DNA from 2 places in the Streptomyces sp. NPDC086835 genome. Region 1 is predicted to be linked to the other one. Evidence: predicted binding sites of a transcription regulator. Region 1 holds the regulator's gene; the other holds the start of a gene.
What was found. The regulator HrcA, encoded in region 1, represses chaperone genes, less so after heat shock. The targets are predictions, from matches to a motif close to TTNGCACTCNGNNNNNCNGAGTGCNAA.
Positions count from the first base shown of each region.

Region 2: the regulator HrcA is predicted to act here: its motif matches at 2,089-2,115, upstream of groL (chaperonin GroEL).

Region 1 covers NZ_JBIVAU010000001.1:502,777-509,993, forward strand. The annotation lists gene ACIPJI_RS02175 (SpoIIE family protein phosphatase) at 1-895, shown strand, start outside; gene hemW (radical SAM family heme chaperone HemW) at 910-2,142, shown strand; gene ACIPJI_RS02185 (DUF3097 domain-containing protein) at 2,218-3,024, opposite strand; gene ACIPJI_RS02190 (MBL fold metallo-hydrolase) at 3,051-3,773, opposite strand; gene hrcA (heat-inducible transcriptional repressor HrcA) at 3,960-4,985, shown strand; gene dnaJ (molecular chaperone DnaJ) at 4,986-6,122, shown strand; gene ACIPJI_RS02205 (nitronate monooxygenase) at 6,515-7,217, shown strand, end outside.
Region 2 covers NZ_JBIVAU010000004.1:124,261-131,477, forward strand. The annotation lists gene thrC (threonine synthase) at 1-866, shown strand, start outside; gene ACIPJI_RS15745 (MoaD/ThiS family protein) at 916-1,191, shown strand; gene ACIPJI_RS15750 (cold-shock protein) at 1,627-1,830, shown strand; gene groL (chaperonin GroEL) at 2,244-3,866, shown strand; gene ACIPJI_RS15760 (alpha/beta hydrolase) at 4,108-5,619, shown strand; gene ACIPJI_RS15765 (MFS transporter) at 5,604-6,830, opposite strand; gene ACIPJI_RS15770 (hypothetical protein) at 7,073-7,217, shown strand, end outside.

The sequences.
Region 1 (7,217 bases):
CCCCGCCGAAGTGGCCGCACTCATCGAGGACTTCGCCCGGCGGGTCGCCCTGGCCGTCAGCGCCGCCCGCCGGTACACCCGGCAGGCCACCATCAGCCGGGTCCTCCAGCGCGGCCTGCTGCCGAGCAGGGTGGGACAGATCCCGGGCGTCGACACGTTCCTGGTCTACGAGCCCAGTGACGACGGTGTCGCCGGCGGCGACTTCTACGACGTCTTCCCCGCCGGGTCCGGCGGCCGCTGGTGCTTCATGCTCGGCGACGTCCAGGGCAGCGGGCCGGAGGCCGCCGTCGTCACCGGGCTCGCCAGGCCCTGGCTGCGGCTGCTCGCCCGCGAGGGCTACGAGGTCGGCCAGGTCCTCGACCGGCTCAACGGCCTCCTCCTCGACGACGCGATGGAGGCGGCGGAGGCAGCGGCACTGATCGTCACCGGTGGGCACGGGCCGGGCCTCCCGGACGGGCAGCACGCGCGCTTCCTGTCGCTGCTGTACGGCCAGGTGGTGCCGTCACCGTCCGGCGCCGACGGCGCCCGCTGCACCCTGGCGAGCGCCGGGCACCCGCTGCCCCTGCTGCTCCGGCCCGACGGCACCGTACGGGCCCTGGCCGAGCCGCAGGTGCTGCTCGGGGTCGTCGACGACGTCGCGTACCAGAGCCACACCTTCGACCTGGAGCCCGGTGACACGCTCCTGTGCGTCACCGACGGGGTGACCGAGCGGCGCTCCGGGTCGCGGATGTTCGACGACGAGGACGGTCTCGCGGCCGTCCTGTCCGGATGCGCCGGGCTCACGGCGCAGGGAGTCGCCGAGCGGATCAGGGCCGCGGTGCACGCGTTCGCGCCGACGCCGCCCGGGGACGATCTGGCGCTGCTGGTGCTCCAGGCGGGGCGACCTGCCGGGTGACGGACAATGGGGGCATGCCTTCCGTACTGCCTGACGGCGAGCCCATGCCCGAGGACGGCGCGCTGCCCGCGTCCGCCCTCCACGGCGCCGAAGCCCGGCCGCTGGCCTTCTACCTGCACGTGCCGTACTGCGCGACGCGCTGCGGCTACTGCGACTTCAACACCTACACGGCCACCGAGCTGCGCGGCTCGGGGGGAGTGCTCGCCTCCCGAGACAACTACGCCGAGACCCTGGCGGACGAGGTCCGTCTCGCCCGCAAGGTCCTCGGCGACGACCCGCGGCCGGTGCGGACGGTGTTCGTGGGCGGGGGCACACCGACACTGCTGGCCGCCGGTGATCTCGTACGGATGCTGGACGTGGTGCGTCAGGAGTTCGGTCTCGCCGACGACGCGGAGATCACGACGGAGGCGAACCCGGAGTCCGTCGACCCGGCCTATCTGGCGGCCCTGCGGGAGGGCGGCTTCAACCGGGTCTCCTTCGGTATGCAGAGCGCGCGGCAGCACGTGCTGAAGGTGCTCGACCGCACCCACACCCCCGGCCGGCCGGAAGCGTGCGTGGCGGAGGCGCGGGCCGCGGGCTTCGACCATGTGAACCTCGACCTGATCTACGGCACCCCGGGCGAGAGCGACGACGACTGGCGGGCCTCGCTGGAGGCCGCCGTGGGCGCGGGACCGGACCATGTGTCGGCGTACGCGCTGATCGTGGAGGAGGGCACACAGCTCGCGCGCCGCATCCGCCGCGGCGAGGTGCCCATGACCGACGACGACGTCCACGCCGACCGCTATCTGATCGCCGACGAGGTGCTCGGCGCGGCCGGCTACGACTGGTACGAGGTCTCCAACTGGGCCACGTCGCCGGAAGGCCGCTGCCTGCACAACGAGCTGTACTGGCGCGGCGCCGACTGGTGGGGCGCCGGCCCTGGGGCGCACAGCCACGTCGGCGGCGTGCGCTGGTGGAACGTCAAGCACCCGGGCGCGTACGCGGCAGCCCTGGCGGAGGGCCGCTCGCCCGGCGCGGGCCGCGAGCTCCTCCCCGACGAGGACCGCCGCGTGGAGCGGATCCTTCTCGAGCTGCGCCTGCGGGACGGCGTACCGCTGGACCTCCTGCGTGAGGCCGGCCTCGCGGCGGCCGCCCGTTCCCTGGCCGACGGGCTGCTGGAGCCCGGCGCGTACGAGGCCGGGCGCGCGGTGCTGACCCTGCGGGGACGGCTGCTGGCGGACGCGGTGGTGCGGGACCTGGTGGACTGAGGGACCGGCCGGAGTGAACGACCACCGGCCGGAGTGATACCGGCCGGAGTGAATGCCCCCCTCGGCCGGACAGGTCTAGTCGGACACGGTCACGAAGTCGATCAATTCCTCGACCCGCCCCAGCAGCGCAGGCTCCAGGTCCTTGTACGAACGGACCTTGGAGAGGATGTGCTGCCAGGCCGCGCCCGTGTTCTCCGGCCAGCCGAGGGCGCGGCACACGCCCGTCTTCCAGTCCTGACCGCGCGGCACCGTGGGCCACGCGGGGATGCCCACGGAAGAGGGCTTCACCGCCTCCCACACGTCGATGTACGGGTGGCCCACCACCAGCACGTGCGGGTCGGTGACCGAGGCCGCGATACGGGACTCCTTGGAGCCCTCGACCAGGTGGTCCACCAGGACGCCGAGGCGGGCGTCGGGACCGGGGGAGAAGTCCGCCACGATCGACGGCAGGTCGTCGACGCCCTCCAGGTACTCGACCACCACGCCCTCGATCCGCAGGTCGTCGCCCCACACCCGCTCCACGAGCTCGGCGTCGTGGCGGCCCTCCACGTAGATGCGGCCCGCGCGGGCGACCCGGGCCCGGGCGCCGGGAACGGCGAGAGAGCCGGAGGCCGTACGGGACGGACGTGCCGGGCCGGCCGGGGCCGGACGGACCAGCGTGACGACCTTGCCCTCCAGCAGGAAGCCCCGCGGCTCGAGCGGGAACACCCGGTGCTTGCCGAAGCGGTCCTCCAGGGTGACGGTCCCCGCCTCGCAGCGGATCACGGCGCCGCAGAAGCCGGTCGACACCTCCTCCACCACAAGCTCAGGGTCGGCCGGGACCTCCGGCACGGGCTTCGACCGCTTCCACGGCGGCGTGAGATCAGGGCTGTAGCTGCGCATTCGCACGACGATACGGCCGCACGCCGCTACGACACGCCGAAACGCGCCGCCAGTTCGTCGCGCTGGGCCCGTACGAACGCCGCGTCGACCACCGCGCCGTGCCCGGGGACGTACAGGGCGTCCTCACCGCCGAGGGCCAGCAGCCTGTCGAGGGCGGCGGGCCACTGGGGCCCGACGGCGTCCCGGCCGGCCTGCGGCTCCCCGGATTCCTCCACCAGGTCTCCGCAGAACACCACTTCCCGTTCGGCGGGCACCAGCAGCGCCAGGTCGTGGCCCGTGTGGCCGGGGCCCACATTGGCCAGCAGCACCTGGCGGCCTCCCAGGTCGAGCGTCCACTCCCCGCACACCGCATGCTGCGGCGCCACCACCATGTCCGCGGCCTCCGCCGCCTCCTCGGCAGCGACCCCGTGCCGGATCGCGGACGCGCGGAGCGCGTCCCGCTCCCGGCGCAGCAGCGTGTCCATGCCCACAGCCCCGTACACCTCCGCCCCCGCGAAGGCCGCCGTGCCCAGCACATGGTCGAAGTGGGGATGGCTGAGTGCGATGTGCGTCACGCGGCGCCCCCCGAGCAGCCCCTGTGCCTGGGCCCGCAGCTCGGCCCCCTCGCGGAGCGTGGAGCCCGTGTCGTACAGCAGCACGGCGTCCTGGCCGACGACCAGGCCGGCGGTCGCGTCCCACCTCGGGAGGCGGCGGCGGCCGACCCCCTCGGCCACTCGTTCCCAGCCGAAGTCTTCCCAACTGACGTCCATACGGCGACGCTATCCGCATCACATCCGCATCGACCTGCGCGGGCCGCACGAGCGCGTGTCCGACCGCACGGTCGGCCACCCTTGCTACCCGCGTACCCGGCAGCCGTACACTGGCCGGGGGAATGCTGGCACTCGGGCGCACCGAGTGCCAGGACACACAGAGGAACCACAGCTGGAGGTGCGCGAATGCTCAGCGAACGCAGGCTCGAGGTGCTGCGCGCCATCGTCCAGGACTACGTCGGCACCGAGGAGCCTGTCGGCTCCAAGGCCCTCACGGAGCGTCACAACCTCGGCGTCTCCCCGGCCACCGTCCGCAACGACATGGCCGTGCTGGAGGAGGAGGGCTTCATCGCCCAGCCCCACACGAGCGCCGGGCGGATCCCCACGGACAAGGGGTACCGGCTGTTCGTCGACCGGCTGGCCGGCGTCAAGCCGCTGTCGTCGCCGGAGCGCCGCGCCATCCAGAACTTCCTGGACGGGGCGGTCGACCTCGACGACGTCGTGGGACGTACGGTGCGGCTGCTGGCGCAGTTGACCCGGCAGGTCGCCGTCGTCCAGTACCCGTCGCTTACCCGGTCCACGGTCCGGCACGTGGAGCTCCTCTCCCTCGCGCCCGCCCGCCTGATGCTCGTGCTGATCACGGACACGGGCCGGGTCGAGCAGCGCATGATCGACTGCCCCGCCCCGTTCGGCGACGCCTCGCTCGCGGACCTGCGGGCCCGGCTCAACAGCCGGGTCGTGGGACGCCGCTTCGCGGACGTGCCGCAGCTGGTGCAGGACCTTCCCGAATCCTTCGAGCACGAGGACCGCGGCACCGTCTCCACGGTGCTCTCCACACTGCTCGAGACCCTGGTCGAGGAGACCGAGGAGCGGCTCGTGATCGGCGGCACCGCCAATCTGACCCGCTTCGGGCACGACTTCCCGCTGACCATCCGGCCGGTGCTGGAGGCGCTCGAGGAGCATGTGGTGCTCCTCAAGCTGCTCGGCGAGGCGAACGAGTCGGGCGGTATGGGCATGACCGTACGTATCGGTCACGAGAACGCCCATGAAGGCCTCAACTCCACGTCCGTGGTCTCGGTCGGCTACGGTTCGGGCGACGAGGCAGTAGCGAAACTCGGCGTGGTCGGACCGACCCGCATGGACTACCCCGGAACGATGGGAGCGGTACGCGCAGTGGCACGTTACGTCGGACAGATCCTGGCGGAGTCGTAAGTGGCCACGGACTACTACGCCGTACTCGGCGTACGCCGCGACGCATCGCAGGACGAGATCAAGAAGGCCTTCCGCCGCCTCGCGCGCGAACTCCACCCGGACGTGAATCCGGACCCGAAGACGCAGGAGCGCTTCAAGGAGATCAACGCCGCGTACGAGGTGCTCTCGGACCCGCAGAAGAAGCAGGTCTACGACCTCGGCGGTGACCCGCTCTCGCAGGCCGGGGGCGGCGGCGCCGGAGGCTTCGGTGCGGGCGGCTTCGGCAACTTCTCCGACATCATGGACGCGTTCTTCGGCACGGCGTCGCAGCGCGGGCCGCGCTCGCGTACGCGCCGCGGCCAGGACGCGATGATCCGGCTGGAGATCGAGCTGGGCGAAGCGGCCTTCGGCACCACGAAGGACATCCAGGTCGACACGGCCGTCGTCTGTACGACCTGCTCCGGCGAGGGCGCGGCGCCCGGCACGTCGGCGCAGACCTGCGACATGTGCCGCGGGCGCGGCGAGGTCTCGCAGGTGACGCGGTCCTTCCTGGGCCAGGTCATGACGTCGCGGCCCTGCCCCCAGTGCCAGGGCTTCGGCACGGTCGTGCCGACCCCGTGCCCCGAGTGCGCCGGCGACGGCCGCGTCCGGTCGCGGCGGACGCTGACCGTGAAGATCCCGGCCGGTGTCGACAACGGCACCCGGATCCAGCTCGCGGGCGAGGGCGAGGTCGGCCCCGGCGGCGGCCCCGCCGGTGACCTGTACGTCGAGATCCACGAGGTCGCCCACCCCGTCTTCCAGCGGCGCGGCGACGACCTGCACTGCACGGTGACGATCCCCATGACCGCGGCGGCGCTGGGCACGAAGTGCCCGCTCGAGACGCTCGACGGCGTGGAGGAGGTCGACATCCGTCCGGGCACGCAGTCCGGCCAGTCGATCCCGCTGCACGGCCGCGGGATCACGCACCTGCGCGGTGGCGGCCGGGGCGACCTGATCGTGCATGTCGAGGTGACGACGCCGACGAAGCTGGACGTGGAGCAGGAGCGACTGCTGAGGGACCTGGCGAAGCTGCGGGGCGAGGAGCGGCCGCTGGGCCAGTTCCAGCCGGGCCAGCAGGGGCTGTTCTCGCGGCTGAAGGACGCGTTCAACGGGCGTTAGCCCGGTGGTGGGCGGGGCGGGTCCGCTGCGCGGGGCGGTGTCCCCTCCCCGCCCCTCCCCTTCCCGTAACCGGGGTCTCCTCCCCCTACGCCTGGCGGCGTGGGGTGACCCCCACCGGACCCCCGCGCCTCGATCGCGGACGGGGCTGGTTTCGCGAAGCGAAATCCAGCCCGCCTGGGGGCACCTCCCACGGCCGCCAGGCGTAGGGGGAGATCGAGGGCACCGCGCGGAGCGCGGTACGGGAATCCGGGGCCTGCCCGCCACGCGGCGGAGCCGCACATCGGCACGGCGGTAAGGGGCGGGTAGGGGGAAGCATGCCCCTGCGGGCCCGACGCGGGTTCGGGCGGAATGGGGGATTCGGACCCGTCGCGGGGACGTGGCACGATGCGTGCATGTCGTCATCCGCACTGGCCGGCCTCTGCCGTCATCCGATCGTGCAGGCACCCATGGCCGGCGGCGCTTCCTGTCCGCAGTTGGTCGCCGCCGTGTCGGAGACCGGTGGGCTGGGCTTCCTGGCCGCCGGGTACAAGACGGCGGACGGGATGTACGAAGAGGTCAAACAGGTCCGCGGGCTGACCGCGCGGCCTTTCGGCGTCAACCTGTTCATGCCGCAGCCCGGCAACGCCGACCCCGCCGCCCTCGGTGTCTACCAGGACCAGCTCGCCGGTGAGTCCGCCTGGTACGAGACGCCGCTCGGTGATCCCGACAGGGGACGGGACGACGGTTACGACGCGAAGCTCGCGATCCTGCTCGACGACCCCGTCCCGGTCGTCTCGTTCACCTTCGGCTGTCCCTCGCGCAGCGTCATCGAGTCGTTCAGCAAGGCGGGCACCTTCACGATCGTGACCGTCACCACGCCGGAGGAGGCGCGGGCGGCCCAGTGGGCCGGTGCCGACGCGGTGTGTGTGCAGGGCGTCGAGGCCGGCGGCCATCAGGGCACGCACCGGGACGACCCCGCGACCGACGGGTCCGGTTACGGACTGCTCGCGCTTCTCGCACTGGTGAAGGAGACCGTACAGATGCCTGTCATCGCCGCCGGCGGACTGATGCGCGGCAGTCAGATCGCCGCGGTCCTGGCGGCCGGGGCGAGTGCCG
Region 2 (7,217 bases), on a different contig from region 1:
TCACCACCCTGTCCTGCTCCTCCACGGGCAACCTCGCGGGCGCGGTCGGCGCCGCCGCCGCGCGGGCCGGTTTCCGCTCCTGCGTCTTCATCCCGCACGACCTCGAGCAGGGCAAGGTCGTCATGGCCGCGGTCTACGGCGGCGAGCTCGTCGGCATCGAGGGCAACTACGACGACGTGAACCGCTTCTGCTCCGAGCTCATCGGCGACCCGCTGGGCGAGGGCTGGGGCTTCGTCAACGTCAACCTCCGCCCGTACTACGCGGAGGGCTCCAAGACCCTGGCGTACGAGATCTGCGAGCAGCTCGGCTGGCGGCTGCCGGACCAGCTGGTCGTCCCGATCGCCTCCGGCTCCCAGCTCACGAAGATCGACAAGGGTCTTCAGGAGCTGATCAAGCTCGGGCTCGTCGAGGACAAGCCGTACAAGATCTTCGGCGCCCAGGCCGAGGGCTGTTCGCCGGTGTCGACCGCCTTCAAGGCGGGCCACGACGTCGTGCGGCCCCAGAAGCCGAACACCATCGCCAAGTCCCTCGCCATCGGCAACCCGGCCGACGGTCCGTACGTGCTGGACATCGCGCGCCGCACGGGCGGAGCCGTCGAGGACGTCAACGACGAGCAGGTCGTCGACGCGATCAAGCTGCTGGCCCGCACCGAGGGCATCTTCGCCGAGACGGCCGGTGGCGTGACGGTGGGTGTGACGAAGAAGCTGATCGAGGCCGGCCTGCTCGACCCGGCGCTCACCACCGTCGTGCTCAACACCGGCGACGGTCTCAAGACCCTCGACGCCGTCGCGGAGACCTCGCAGGCGACCGCCGTCATCCGCCCGAGCCTGGACGCGTTCCGCGACGCGGGCCTGGCCGCCCACTGAGAACCTTGCTCCGCACTGCCACGCCGTACCCCGCCGAGAGGTGACGAACATGAGCGTCAACGTCCGCATCCCCACCATCCTCCGTACGTACACGGGCGGCCAGGCCGAGGTCCCGGCGGAGGGCGCGACCCTCGCCGAGGTCATCGCGGACCTGGAGAAGAACCACACGGGCATCGCCGCCCGCGTCCTGGACGACCAGGGCAAGCTGCGCCGGTTCGTCAACGTGTACGTGAACGACGACGACGTCCGTTTCGAGCAGGGCCTGGAGACGGCCACGCCGGACGGCGCGGGCGTGTCGATCATCCCCGCCGTCGCCGGCGGCTGACGGTAGCGGGGGAGCGGACGTCAAGCTTTCCCCAGGGATTTACCCGCAGTTACTGAAATTGCCCCCTCCGCGAGAGAAGCGGAGGGGGCAATTCTGCATGGTTGAGCGCGGTAGAGTTTGGGAAGCCCCCTTCGCCGGCCGCTCGAGAATGCCTTCAAGTTCCGCAAGAATGCGGCCAAACCATGCGATCGAATTGCCACTTAGGCGTTATTTGCCGGGCCCGACTTGCCCCGGAATTCCATGAATTGACACGGATCGGCCGTTCGGTCCTGCCCAGATTTCTCGTCCGATTGACCTGTTGCAGAGGGCAGTTGGGCAGATACATTCAGCCGCGGTCGACGCGTTCCGGCGCACACCCCTCCTGCTGGGGTGGAGATCTGACCCGGGTCCGCGAAGTGCGGTCCTGCGCAAGGGCCAGTAATAGGGGAGTTAGGCATGGCTCAGGGCACCGTCAAGTGGTTCAACGCGGAGAAGGGGTACGGCTTCATCGCGGTCGACGGTGGTGCGGATGTTTTCGTCCACTACAGCGCGATCCAGATGGACGGTTACCGCACCCTTGAAGAAGGTCAGCGAGTCGAATTCGAGATCTCGCAGGGCCAGAAGGGTCCGCAGGCGGACATGGTCAAGCTCGCCGTCTGATCCAACTGATCCAGGCGCGTTCGGCCACCGACGCACTCACGCATGAGGGGCTCGCCTCCCGGCCACCGGGAAGCGGGCCCCTCACGCGTGTCCGGTGCACCGCCGCTCACGCGTGTCCGGACACCTGTCCGGACACCGCCGCGGACCGCCCGCATCCTTCGAAGGCGCTTGCGCTCACCCGTCGCCCGACCGCCACCCCTCAAGGAGCCTTCTTCGAAGGCGCTTGCACTCTCAGGGGTCGAGTGCTAATCATTGGCGTTAGCACTCTCCCAGTGAGAGTGACAGAACTTGGATCGGGTCGGTGAGGCCCGCGAGCCGGGTGGGGCAAGGAACCACAAGGCACGCAGGCCGTCCGTCGCGGGCGCCGGATGCGATCCGAAGCAATCCACCCCAGTCCGGGAGGACCACTTCACATGGCCAAGATCATCGCGTTCGACGAGGAGGCACGGCGCGGTCTCGAGCGCGGGATGAACCAGCTCGCCGACGCCGTCAAGGTCACCCTTGGCCCCAAGGGTCGCAACGTCGTCCTCGAGAAGAAGTGGGGCGCCCCCACGATCACCAACGATGGTGTTTCCATCGCCAAGGAGATCGAGCTCGAGGACCCGTACGAGAAGATCGGCGCAGAGCTGGTCAAGGAAGTCGCCAAGAAGACGGACGACGTCGCCGGTGACGGTACGACCACCGCGACCGTTCTCGCCCAGGCGCTCGTCCGTGAGGGCCTGCGCAACGTGGCCGCCGGCGCCAACCCGATGGCCCTGAAGCGCGGCATCGAGAAGGCCGTCGAGGCCGTCTCCGGTGCCCTGCTCGAGCAGGCCAAGGACGTGGAGACCAAGGAGCAGATCGCCTCCACCGCCTCCATCTCCGCCGCTGACGTCCAGATCGGTGAGCTCATCGCCGAGGCCATGGACAAGGTCGGCAAGGAAGGCGTCATCACCGTCGAGGAGTCCCAGACCTTCGGTCTGGAGCTCGAGCTCACCGAGGGTATGCGCTTCGACAAGGGCTACATCTCGGCGTACTTCGCCACCGACATGGAGCGTATGGAGGCGTCCCTGGACGACCCGTACATCCTGATCGTCAACTCCAAGGTCGGCAACGTGAAGGACCTCCTTCCGCTGCTGGAGAAGGTCATGCAGTCCGGCAAGCCGCTGCTGATCATCGCCGAGGACGTCGAGGGTGAGGCCCTGTCGACCCTGGTCGTCAACAAGATCCGCGGCACGTTCAAGTCCGTCGCCGTCAAGGCCCCGGGCTTCGGCGACCGCCGCAAGGCCATGCTGAACGACATCGCCATCCTCACGGGCGGCACGGTCATCTCCGAGGAGGTCGGCCTCAAGCTCGAGAACGCCGGCCTGGACCTGCTGGGCCGCGCCCGCAAGGTCGTCATCACCAAGGACGAGACCACGATCGTCGACGGTGCCGGTGACAGCGACCAGGTCCAGGGTCGCGTCAACCAGATCCGTGCCGAGATCGAGAACAGCGACTCGGACTACGACCGCGAGAAGCTCCAGGAGCGCCTCGCGAAGCTGGCCGGCGGCGTGGCCGTCATCAAGGCCGGCGCCGCGACCGAGGTCGAGCTCAAGGAGCGCAAGCACCGCATCGAGGACGCCGTTCGCAACGCGAAGGCGGCCGTCGAGGAGGGCATCGTCGCCGGTGGTGGCGTGGCCCTGCTCCAGGCCTCCTCGGTCTTCGAGAAGCTCGAGCTCCAGGGCGACGAGGCGACCGGCGCCAACGCCGTGAAGCTCGCGCTGGAGGCCCCGCTCAAGCAGATCGCCGTCAACGGTGGTCTCGAGGGCGGCGTCATCGTCGAGAAGGTGCGCAACCTGCCCGTCGGCCACGGCCTGAACGCCGCGACCGGTGAGTACGTCGACATGATCGCCGAGGGCATCATCGACCCCGCGAAGGTGACCCGCTCTGCTCTGCAGAACGCGGCCTCCATCGCGGCGCTGTTCCTGACCACCGAGGCCGTCATCGCCGACAAGCCGGAGAAGGCCGCCGCGGCCGCTCCGGGCGGCATGCCGGGCGGTGACATGGACTTCTGATCCGCTCGCGGATCGGCAGACCGGTTTCACACCGAGGGCGGCACCCCTGCACGGGGGTGCCGCCCTCGGGCGTTCCCGGCCGCGCGCACCGGGCGGGACGCCCGCCCGCGAGCGGGTGCCTGCGCGCACCCGGAGTCCGCCCGCCTGGGGGTGACCGGCCTGTGCTGGTGGGGCAAACCCCCTGGTGGATACGGCAGTTGGTCCCGTGGGGCCGGGCGCGGAATTCCGGGAGGGTCGTGCCATGGCAATCACTCGAACGTTCCGGCTCCGGCCCGCCGTCACCGTCGCGCTGACGCTGCCCGCCCTCGCGACCACGCTGGTCGCCCTCCCCGCGCCGTCCGCAGAGGCGACCGGCCGGCCCGCATCGGCCGTCCGGTGGGGCCCGTGCCCCGGGACCGGACTCGACCCGCGCCAGGAGTGCGGGACCGTGTCCGTGCCGCTGGACCACGCCGAGCCGCGCGGGCCGCACATACAGCTCGCCGTGTCGCGGCTGCGCAGCGAGAGGCCCGAAGCCCGGCGCGGCACACTGCTGATCATCCCCGGCGGACCGGGCAATCCCGGTCTGCATGAGCCCTCCCGGCGGGGGAAGGCCCTGCCGCAGTCGGTGCGCGACGCGTACGACGTCGTCAGCTTCGACCCGCGCGGCGTCGGGCGGTCCGCACCCGTCAGCTGCGACCTCCCGCACGACGACCTCGCCATGGAGCGTCTGCGCCCCTGGCCGGCGCCCGACGGCTCCGTCGACCACAACTTCGCCGCCGGCCGGCGCCTCGCCGACGCCTGTGCCGAGAAGGGCGGCGAGGTCCTGCGCACCGTCAGCACCCGCAACGAGGCGCGCGACATCGACCGCATCCGCGAGGCGCTCGGCGAGCGGAAACTGTCCGCGTGGGGTGTCTCCTACGGCACCTACGCCGGCGCCGTCTATGCGCAGATGTTCCCCCACCGCACCGACCGCTGGGTCCTCGACAGCAACGACGACCCCGACCCGGACCGGGTGTCGCGGGGCTGGCTGGCGAACTACGCGGTGGGCGTCGAGGACGTCTTCCCCGACTTCGCCGCCTGGGCCGCCGACCCCGCCGACCCGGACCGGCTGGCGGGGTCGCCCAAGGAGGTACGGTCCGCTTTCCTCGCCCTCGCCGCGCGCCTGGACCGCGAGCCGATCCCCTGGCCGGGCGCCAACCCCGAGGAGCTGAACGGCAACGTGCTGCGTCAGACGCTGCTCGACAGCCTCTACTCGCCGAAGCGGTTCCCGGTCGTCGCCCGCCTGATCGCCGCTGCCCGCTCCGGGGCCGGGCTGCCGGCCCCGAACACGCCCCCGGACGAGGCCATGCAGAACACCGTGGCGGCGTCGGCCGCGACGCTCTGCAACGACGTGGACGCCTGGGGGGACGACCAGGCCTCCTACGAGAAGGACGTGGCCGACAGCCGTGAGCGCCATCCGCTCACGGCCGGCATGCCCGTCAACGTGATGCCATGCGCCTTCTGGGAGCTCGGCCCCACCGAGCGGCCCGTCCGCATCACGCCGCACGGCCCGTCCAACGTCCTGCTCGTCCAGAACGACCGTGACGTGGCGACCCCGCTCGCGGGCGCGAAGAAGATGCGGGCGGCCTTCGGGGACCGGGCGCGGATGGTCGTCGTCGACGCGGTCGGCCACGGTGCCTACGTGGACAACGGCAACGAGTGCGGCGACGCGACCGTGACCCGCTTCCTGCTCACCGGGGAGCGCCCGGCGCGGGACCGTTACTGCGCCTCCTGACCGGCCGGCGCGGGGGCCGGACGTGGCCGGCCCATCGCGGCGGCCACCAGCAGGTACGGCACGGCCAGCAGCGCGAAGACCGTGCCGTGGGAGGCGTGCGGCGACAGTGCCGCGTACGTGCCGTACGCCAGCAGCGAGGCGATGTTGGTGCCGAGGCCCGTCAGCGAGGTGATGGTCGCCCGGCTCCTGCCGGTGATCGTGGCCTGGAGGCGTGCGTCGGCCAGCACATCCGCGAGCTGGAAGACGAGGAACGCGACGGCGAGCAGGGCGAATCCGGCGGGCGTGCCCGACAGCGCGCCCGCCGCGAGCGCCACGGCCGCGGCCGCGACCAGCGCCCCGGTCGCGCGGACCGACAGCCGTTCGCCGGCCGTCACCAGCAGCGAGCCGAGCGTCACGCCCACCCACACCACCAGCACGAGCAGGGGGACGGTCTCCGTCGCGACGCCCGTGGCGGCGGCGAGCAGCGGCACGTACTCGTCCAGCACACCCCAGATCGACGTGATCACCACGGCGAGGACCATCGCCCGCCGGACGGGACGGCTGCCGCGCACCTCGGCCAGTCCGGAGCGCAACGTCGCGAGGTAGCCCGGCCGTTCGGTGGTGTCGTGGTGGGCGGCGCGGTGCTCGGGCAGCGTCGCGCCCGCCGCGGCGCACAGCAGGCAGGCGCCGATGCTCCCGGCCCACACCAGCGCGTCGCCGCCGAAGGCGAGCGCGGGCGCGGCAGCGGCCGTGGCCGCGGCCGTCGCGGCCATGCCGAAGGCGGCGGCTCTGCCCATGATCCGGCCGTAGCGGTCGGCCGCGCCGAGCCGTTCGAGTTCGTCATGGACAAGCGCTTCCATGGAACCGGAGCGCAGCGAGCCGCCGACGGCCCAGAGCGTGAAGCCCGCGGCGTAGGCCGCGTAGGAGGGGGTGAGCGCCCACAGCGCGAATCCGACGGCGGTCAGCAGCGGGCCGGCGACCAGCGTGACGCGGCGGGACACCGTGTCGGAGAAGACACCCGACGGCACTTCGACCAGCAGGCCGACGACGCACCAGATGGCGAAGAGGGAGGAGATCTCGGCGGTGGTCAGGCCGTGTTCGGCGAAGAGCAGGGCGTAGAGGGGGTAGAGGAGGACGAAGTCCTCAAGACCCGCGTAGGTGTAGAGCCTTCGCTCGAGGCGGCGGACACCGCGGACACGGGGGTCCGGCGGGCATGACGAAACGGTGAGCATGCGTGTGGTCCTTCTGCGGAACGAACGGGGGACGCCGGGTGCTCACCCGTGCGGCGGCCCGCGACAGCCCGTTCCAGGACCCGCTGCGGTGGATCAATGTCGTCGTCGGCTCATGCGGCCCAGTTTACGCCGGGGGCGGTCGTCGAGCGGGCTTTTTGGTTCCGGCCCGCCATGTACCTGGCTGTGCACGGCAGTTCGCTCACCTGGAATGATCGGCGGACCACTCCAGGAAGGGCGAAGGCGTGACATTCGGGGGACAGAATCCGTACCGGTGGACGGGGCAGCCGCAGCCAGGTGTGCCGCCGCAGCCCGGGCCGTATCCGGGGCAGGGACCGTATCCGGGACCGCCGCCCCGTCCTGGGCCGTACCCGTACCCGTACCCGTACC